Regions from separate parts of the Pseudonocardia sp. ICBG1142 genome, predicted to be linked through region 2. Evidence: predicted binding sites of a transcription regulator. Region 2 holds the regulator's gene; the other holds the start of a gene.
The links. Region 2 encodes HspR, which represses chaperone genes until heat shock. Its sites were predicted from a motif close to ANNTTGAGTNNNNNNNACTCAANNT; they were not measured.

Region 1 (3,405 bases), 740 kb from region 2:
ACGTCCGCGCCGGCATCCTCGAGGAGCGGCCCGCCGGTCAGGTGACCGACGCGGTGCTCACCGATCCGACCCTCAGCGAGCGGCAGAAACGCGTGCTGCTCGACGTCTACGAGTCGTTCCGCAGGGAGAACGGTCTCACCGCCGATCCCGACGACACGTCCACCGAATCCAGGAAGTGATCATCATGGCCGTGAACCTCCCCACCAGCGCCGACGTCCAGAAGCTGCGTGAGCAGACCGCCGAGCAGGCCGAGGTCGTCCGCACCCCGCTGCTCGCCGTCCTCGGTGCCGGCGACTACGCCTACAGCACCGTGACCAAGGCCGTCACCGACGCCCGCGAGACCGCCACCAAGCGCGCCGAGGAGGTCCAGACCCGCGTCCAGGAGCTCCCCGAGGAGCTCAAGGAGCTGCGCGGCAAGCTGTCCTCGGACAACATCCGCAAGCAGATCGAGGAGTTCCGCTCCGAGGTCGAGGGTGTCTACGTCGGCTTCGCCCAGCGCGGTGAGAAGGCCTGGGGTCGCATCCGCAAGCAGCCGCAGGTCAAGCAGGCCATCGCGACGGTCGAGGACCTGACCGAGAAGTTCGACACCCGCGTCGACGAGTTCGTGGACGAGACCCACGAGGTCGCCGTCAAGACCCTCGGCGCCGTCACCACGCAGACCCGCTCGGTCGGTGAGAAGGTCGCCCGCCGCGCCCAGACCGCCGCGGGCGAGGTCGCCGAGGCCGTCACCGAGGTCTCGAAGGAGGCCGCCGAGGCGATCGAGGAGGCCGGCGACGAGGTCGCGTCCACCACGCGTTCGACCGCGCGCCGCACCGCCGCCAAGACCGACCCGAAGACCGCCACCGGCGCGAAGGTCCCGGCCCGCAAGCCGACCACCCGCCGTGGCACCTCGAGCGCGTCCGCCGCGAAGAAGTGACACCCGCCGGGCCCCGCGCCCGGTGAGCACGCACCGCGCCCCCGGCCGATCCTCGATCGGCCGGGGGCGTCGTCGTGTGCGGGGCCGTGGATCGGGCCGCCCGGGATGCGGCGCCGGACGTGACCAGCGCCCGGGTTGTCCGTACTGTGGCCGCGTGCTGTCGCTGCCAAGTGCCCCCGATGAAGTGATCATCTTCGTGATCAAGTGGATCATGGTGGTGGTCGGCGGGTTCTCGTTCGGGCACGCGCTGAGGCAGCGCGCCGACGCCTTCACCGCGGCGGGCAAGCTCACCAAGAACGCCTGGCTGGGCATCACCGGCGTCGCGCTGCTGCTCCTGCTCGTCACGGGCGGCCCGATGTACGGCGGGGCCATGTTCTGGCTGGCCGCCACCGTCGCGACGCTGGTCTACCTGGTCGACGTCAAGCCCGCGGTGATGGAGGTCCAGGGCGGCGGACCGCGCTGGTGACCCACCCGGTCCTCGGGGTGCTCACGGCCGTCCCGGCCGGCCGAGGTCCGCGTTCGCCCTGAGCGGACACGACTCAACTCCGGGAAGCGGAGGGCCCTCCGCGTGGTTGTGCCGGGCATGAGTGACGTGCTGACGCTCCCGGTCCTGCCCCTCGACGACGCCGTGGTCCTGCCCGGCATGGTCGTCCCCGTCCGTCTCGACGACTCCGACACCCGTGCCGCGGTGGACGCGGCCACCGCCGCGGCCCAGGACCGCGACGACGGGAGACGGGTGCTCGTCGTCCCCCGCATCGACGGCCGCTACGGCGCCATCGGCGTCGTCGCCGTGCTCGAGCAGATCGGCAGGCTCCCCAACGGGGACCGGGCCGCCGTCGTGCGCGGTGAGCGGCGCGCCCGCATCGGGTCGGGGGTCTCCGGTCCGGGCGCGGCGCTCTGGGTCGAGGCCGAGCCGATCGAGGCCGGTGCGCCCACCGGCCGCACCCAGGAGCTCGCCCGCGAGTACAAGGCCCTGGTCGTCGGCATCCTGCAGCAGCGGGGCGCCTGGCAGGTGATCGACTCGGTCCAGCAGACCGACGACCCGGGCGCGCTCGCCGACCTCGCCGGGTGGGCCTCGTGGCTCGACGTCGCGCACAAGGCCGAGCTGCTCGCCGAGACCGACCTCGACGCCCGGCTGGAGAAGCTCCTGGAATGGACCAAGGAGCACGTCGCCGAGCAGGAGGTCAGCGAGAAGATCTCGAACGACGTCCGCGAGGGCATGGAGAAGCAGCAGCGCGAGTTCCTGCTGCGCCAGCAGCTCGCGGCGATCCGCAAGGAGCTCGGTGAGGACGACCCGGAGGGCTCCGACGACTACCGCGCCCGCGTGGAGGCCGCCGACCTGCCCGACGACGTCCGCAAGGCCGCGCTGACCGAGGTCGGCAAGCTGGAGCGCGCCTCGGACCAGAGCCCGGAGTCCGGCTGGATCCGGACCTGGCTCGACACCGTCCTCGACATCCCGTGGAGCACCACGACCGAGGACTCGTCGGACCTGGTGGAGGCGCGTCGCATCCTCGACGCCGACCACGCCGGCCTCGACGACGTGAAGGAACGCCTCGTCGAGTTCCTCGCCGTGCGCGCCCGTCGCGGACGCAAGGGGCTCGACACCATCGGCGGCCGCGGCTCGGGCGCGGTGCTCTCGCTGGTCGGCCCGCCCGGCGTCGGCAAGACGTCGCTGGGGGAGTCGGTCGCCCGCGCGCTCGGACGCAACTTCGTCCGCGTGGCGCTCGGCGGCGTGCGTGACGAGGCGGAGATCCGTGGCCACCGGCGCACCTACGTCGGCGCGCTGCCCGGCCGCATCGTCCGCGCGATCCGCGAGGCGGGCTCGATGAACCCGGTCGTGCTGCTCGACGAGATCGACAAGGTCGGCAGCGACTTCCGCGGTGACCCGACCGCGGCGCTGCTGGAGGTGCTCGACCCGGCACAGAACCACACCTTCCGCGACCACTACCTGGAGGTCGACCTCGACCTGTCGAACGTCCTGTTCCTGGCGACGGCGAACGACGCCTCCGCGATCCCCGGCCCGCTGGCCGACCGGATGGAGATCGTGACGCTCGACGGCTACACCGAGCCGGAGAAGGTCGCGATCGCCCGCGACCACCTACTGCCGCGTCAGATCGCGAAGGCCGGTCTGGACGACGGCGACGTGGAGTTCACCGACGTCGCGCTGTCGATGATCGCCGCCGAGTACACCCGGGAGGCCGGGGTCCGGCAGCTGGAGCGGGGCCTGGCGAAGGTGCTGCGCAAGGTGGCGGTGCAGCTGGACGCGTCGGACACGGCGCGCCCGGTGCACGTCGACGCCGATGCGCTCGTCACCTACCTCGGACGGCCGCGGTTCACCCCGGAGTCCGCCGAGCGGACCTCGGTGCCGGGCGTCGCGACCGGACTGGCGGTGACCGGCGCCGGTGGGGACGTGCTGTTCATCGAGGCCACCGCAATGGAGGGCGAACCGGGCCTGCAGATCACCGGGCAGCTGGGCGAGGTGATGACCG
Region 2 (3,405 bases):
GGGCGGTCGCGGCGGCCTGCCCGGTGAGCGGCTCGCCGTTCTGGAAGGTCACGCCGGGGCGCAGCTCGAACCGCCAGGTCCGCGGGTCGGACTGCTGGGCCCACGCCGTCGCCAGCGCGGGTCGGGGCTTCCCGTCCGGGCCGGACGCCACCAGGGACTCGGTCACCCCGAGCTGGGAGAGGACGAACGCGTCGTCGGTGTCCACGCCGTAACCGGCCGACGGGCCGAAGGCCATCGCGATCGTGGCCTGCCCGTCCGGCACGACCCGACCGCTCTCGCCACCGGTGCCGCCGCACGCGGTGAGGACCGCGGCGCTCACCACCAGGGCGGCGGCGACCCGCAAGCGGGAACGACGGGGTGCTACGACGGCGCGCACGGCGGCGGGCATCACGACCTGGCCTCTCCGGCGCCCTCGACCGTGTGTCACCCGGCGCCCGGGAGATCTTCGGTAAGCCTGTACAGACGGTCAAGCATCTTCATGCATGCGCATATGTCGTTGTTGCCATCGAGTCGCGACTGCCGACGGCGACCTGGTACCACTTCGTGGTGCTCCGCAGCCTGCTCCGCCGACCCGCCGATCCCGAGTCGGACCCGCGTCCCCCGACGCCGCTCCGACCGGGCCGGTGGGCCCAGTTCCGCGGGCTCCCCCCGGTCATGAAGCTGCTGATCAGCACCCAGATGGCCTTCAACGTGGGCTTTTACATGGTGCTGCCCTACCTGGCGACGCACCTGGCCGAGGACCTCGGGCTCGCCGCGGCGGCCGTCGGGCTGGTGCTGGGGCTGCGGACGTTCAGCCAGCAGGGACTGTTCGTGATCGGCGGGACCCTGACCGACCGGTTCGGTGCGAAGCCGGTCGTGCTCGTCGGGTGCTCGCTGCGCGTGATCGGTTTCATCCTCCTCGGCGCGGCCGGGTCGCTGCCCGCGGTCATCGGTGGGGCGCTGCTGACCGGGTTCGCGGCGGCCCTGTTCTCGCCGGCGGTCGAGTCGTCGCTGGCGCGGGAGGCCGGGGAGCGGGAGCGCGCCGGTGAGGGCCCGGCGCGGACCGAGGTGTTCTCGATGTTCGCCGTCGCCGGTCAGGTCGGGACCGTCACCGGGCCGCTGGTCGGCACCGCGCTCATGGTGGTCGACTTCCAGCTCGCCTGCCTGGTCGCCGCCGCCGGCTTCGTGCTGGTGGGTCTGGCGCACTGGCGGTGGCTGCCGTGGCGCGAGCCCGAGCAGGCCGGGCAGCCGATGCTCGCCGGCTGGGGCGAGGTGCTGGGGAACCGACGCTTCCTGCTGTTCGCGGTCGGCTACTCGGGTTGGCTGCTCTGCTACAACCAGCTCTACCTGGCCCTGCCCGACGAGCTGGAGCGCGTCGGGCGCACCGCCGCGCTCGGCTTCCTGTTCGTGATGATGTCGGTGCTGGTGATCTGTCTGCAGATGCGGGTGACGGCCTGGGGGAGCCGGATGGGGGCGGGCCGCGCGGTGGTGCTGGGGTTCTGCCTGATGGCCGCGTCGTTCACCGTCGTCGCGGTGGCCCGGCTGCTGCCGGACCTGCCGGGGTGGTGGGCCCTCACTCCCGCGGTGCTGATGGTGCTCCTGCTGACCTTCGGTGAGATGTTCGCCGTGCCGGTCGCGCAGGATCTCGTCCCGCGGCTGGCCGGGGAACGCAGGCTGGGTGCCCACTTCGGGGTGCTCGCCTCGTTCGGCGGGCTGATGGTGCTCGTCGGCTCGACGGGGGTCGGGGCGCTGCTCGACCCCGCGTTCCCGCCCGCCCTGCCGTTCCTGGTCCTGGCGGCGGTGCCGCTGGCCGGAGCCGTGATGCTGGGCCTGCTGGCCCGGCGCGGAGCGCTGACGGCCGCCTGACCGGCTCGTGCACGGGCACGACGGTCGTCGCCGCGCGAGGCCCGGTCCCGCACCCCGGTTCCGACGGAGGACGCCGGGGTGCGCGACGGAGCGGGTTCAGCCGTCGTCGGCCGGGCGCCAGCGCACGACGGCCTGACGCCGGTCCACCGGCACGAGGTCGCGCCGGTAGGAGCGGTGCACCGCCGCGGTGGCCTGCGCAGCGGCGGCGCGGACCGCGTCCAGCTCGGCGGTCACCTCCTCGAGGCGCGCCGAGAGCTGGTCGACCATCTGCTCCAGTTCGATGATCCGCTTGACGCCCGCGAGGTTCACGCCCTCCTCCTGGGAGAGCCGCTGCACCTCGCGGAGCAGGGCGATGTCGCGCTGGGAGTAGCGACGTCCGCCGCCCGCGGACCGGCCCGGGCTGACCAGGCCGATCCGGTCGTAGCTGCGCAGGGTCTGGGCGTGCAGGCCGGACAGCTGCGCGGCGACCGAGATGACGAACACCGGGCTGTCGTGTGCCACGTCGACCGTCGGCGGTTCCTCCCCGTCACGGGGGGTGCGTCGTCCGGACACCGCCATCACCTCCTGGCGCTACCGAGCAGGTCGGCCCGCGGGTCGAACGACGACGTCGCCTCGGCGTAGGCCTCCAGCGCGCTCCTCGCCGCCTCGTCCAGCTTCTGCGGCACCGCCACCTCGACGGTGACCAGCAGGTTGCCCTTCTTCCCGTTCTTGCGTTCGACCCCACGCCCCGACACCCGGAACGTGCGGCCGCTGGTGGTGCCCGGCGGGATCCGCAGCGAGACGGTGCCGTCGAGTGTGGGCACCGTCAGGGTCGCCCCCAGAGCGAGCTCGGGGAAGGTCACCGGCACGGTGAGGGTCAGGTCGTCGGGGTTCTTCGACGACCGCCCGAAGATCCGGTGCGGGGTCACGCTCACGGTCACGTAGAGATCCCCGGCGGGGGCCCCGCCCCGCCCGGGCTCGCCCTGTCCGGGGAGCCGGATCTTCTGACCGTCGTCGACGCCCGCGGGGACCCGGATGGACAGCGACCGGGTCCGGGTGGACACGCCGTCGCCGTGGCACTCGGGGCACGGGTCGTCGATGATGCGCCCGGTCCCGCGGCAGTCGCGGCACGGCTCGGAGAACGAGAACGCGCCCTGGCTGCGGTTCACCAGGCCCTGACCGGCGCAGGTGGGGCAGGTGCGCGGGGTGCTGCCGGGCCGGGACCCGGTGCCGCCGCAGCGCTCGCACCGCCCGGGCGAGGACAGCTTGATGGGCACCGTCGCGCCGCGCACCGCGTCCTCGAAGGAGATGGTCAGGCTGCTCTCGACGTCCTGGCCGCGGCGGGCACCGGCCGTGCCGTACCCGCCCGCACCGCCGGCGCTGTTGCGCGCGGCGCGGCCGAAGATGTCGCCCAGGATGTCGCTGAAGTCGCCCGCACCGGCCCCGGCGCCGCCCGCGCGGCCGGCCTGGCCGAACAGGTCGTTGATGTCGAAGCCCCCCTGGCCGGCGCCACCGGGTCGCGCGCCGCCGGGGAAGCCACCGCCGGTGCCGAACCCGCCGAAGCCGCCGCCACCGGCGAAC

Region 1: lon (endopeptidase La) is a predicted target of HspR. The motif match lies at 1,438-1,462, and genes of this name have one in related genera.

Annotation. Positions count from the first base shown of each region.
Region 1 covers NZ_JAHLJC010000030.1:216,772-220,176, reverse strand. The annotation lists gene KPL59_RS15095 (helix-turn-helix domain-containing protein) at 1-179, shown strand, start outside; gene KPL59_RS15090 (hypothetical protein) at 191-916, shown strand; gene KPL59_RS15085 (DUF2516 family protein) at 1,071-1,382, shown strand; gene lon (endopeptidase La) at 1,500-3,405, shown strand, end outside.
Region 2 covers NZ_JAHLJC010000030.1:959,548-962,952, reverse strand. The annotation lists gene KPL59_RS18720 (ABC transporter substrate-binding protein) at 1-343, opposite strand, end outside; gene KPL59_RS18715 (MFS transporter) at 547-1,845, shown strand; gene KPL59_RS18710 (heat shock protein transcriptional repressor HspR) at 1,942-2,397, opposite strand; gene dnaJ (molecular chaperone DnaJ) at 2,403-3,405, opposite strand, start outside.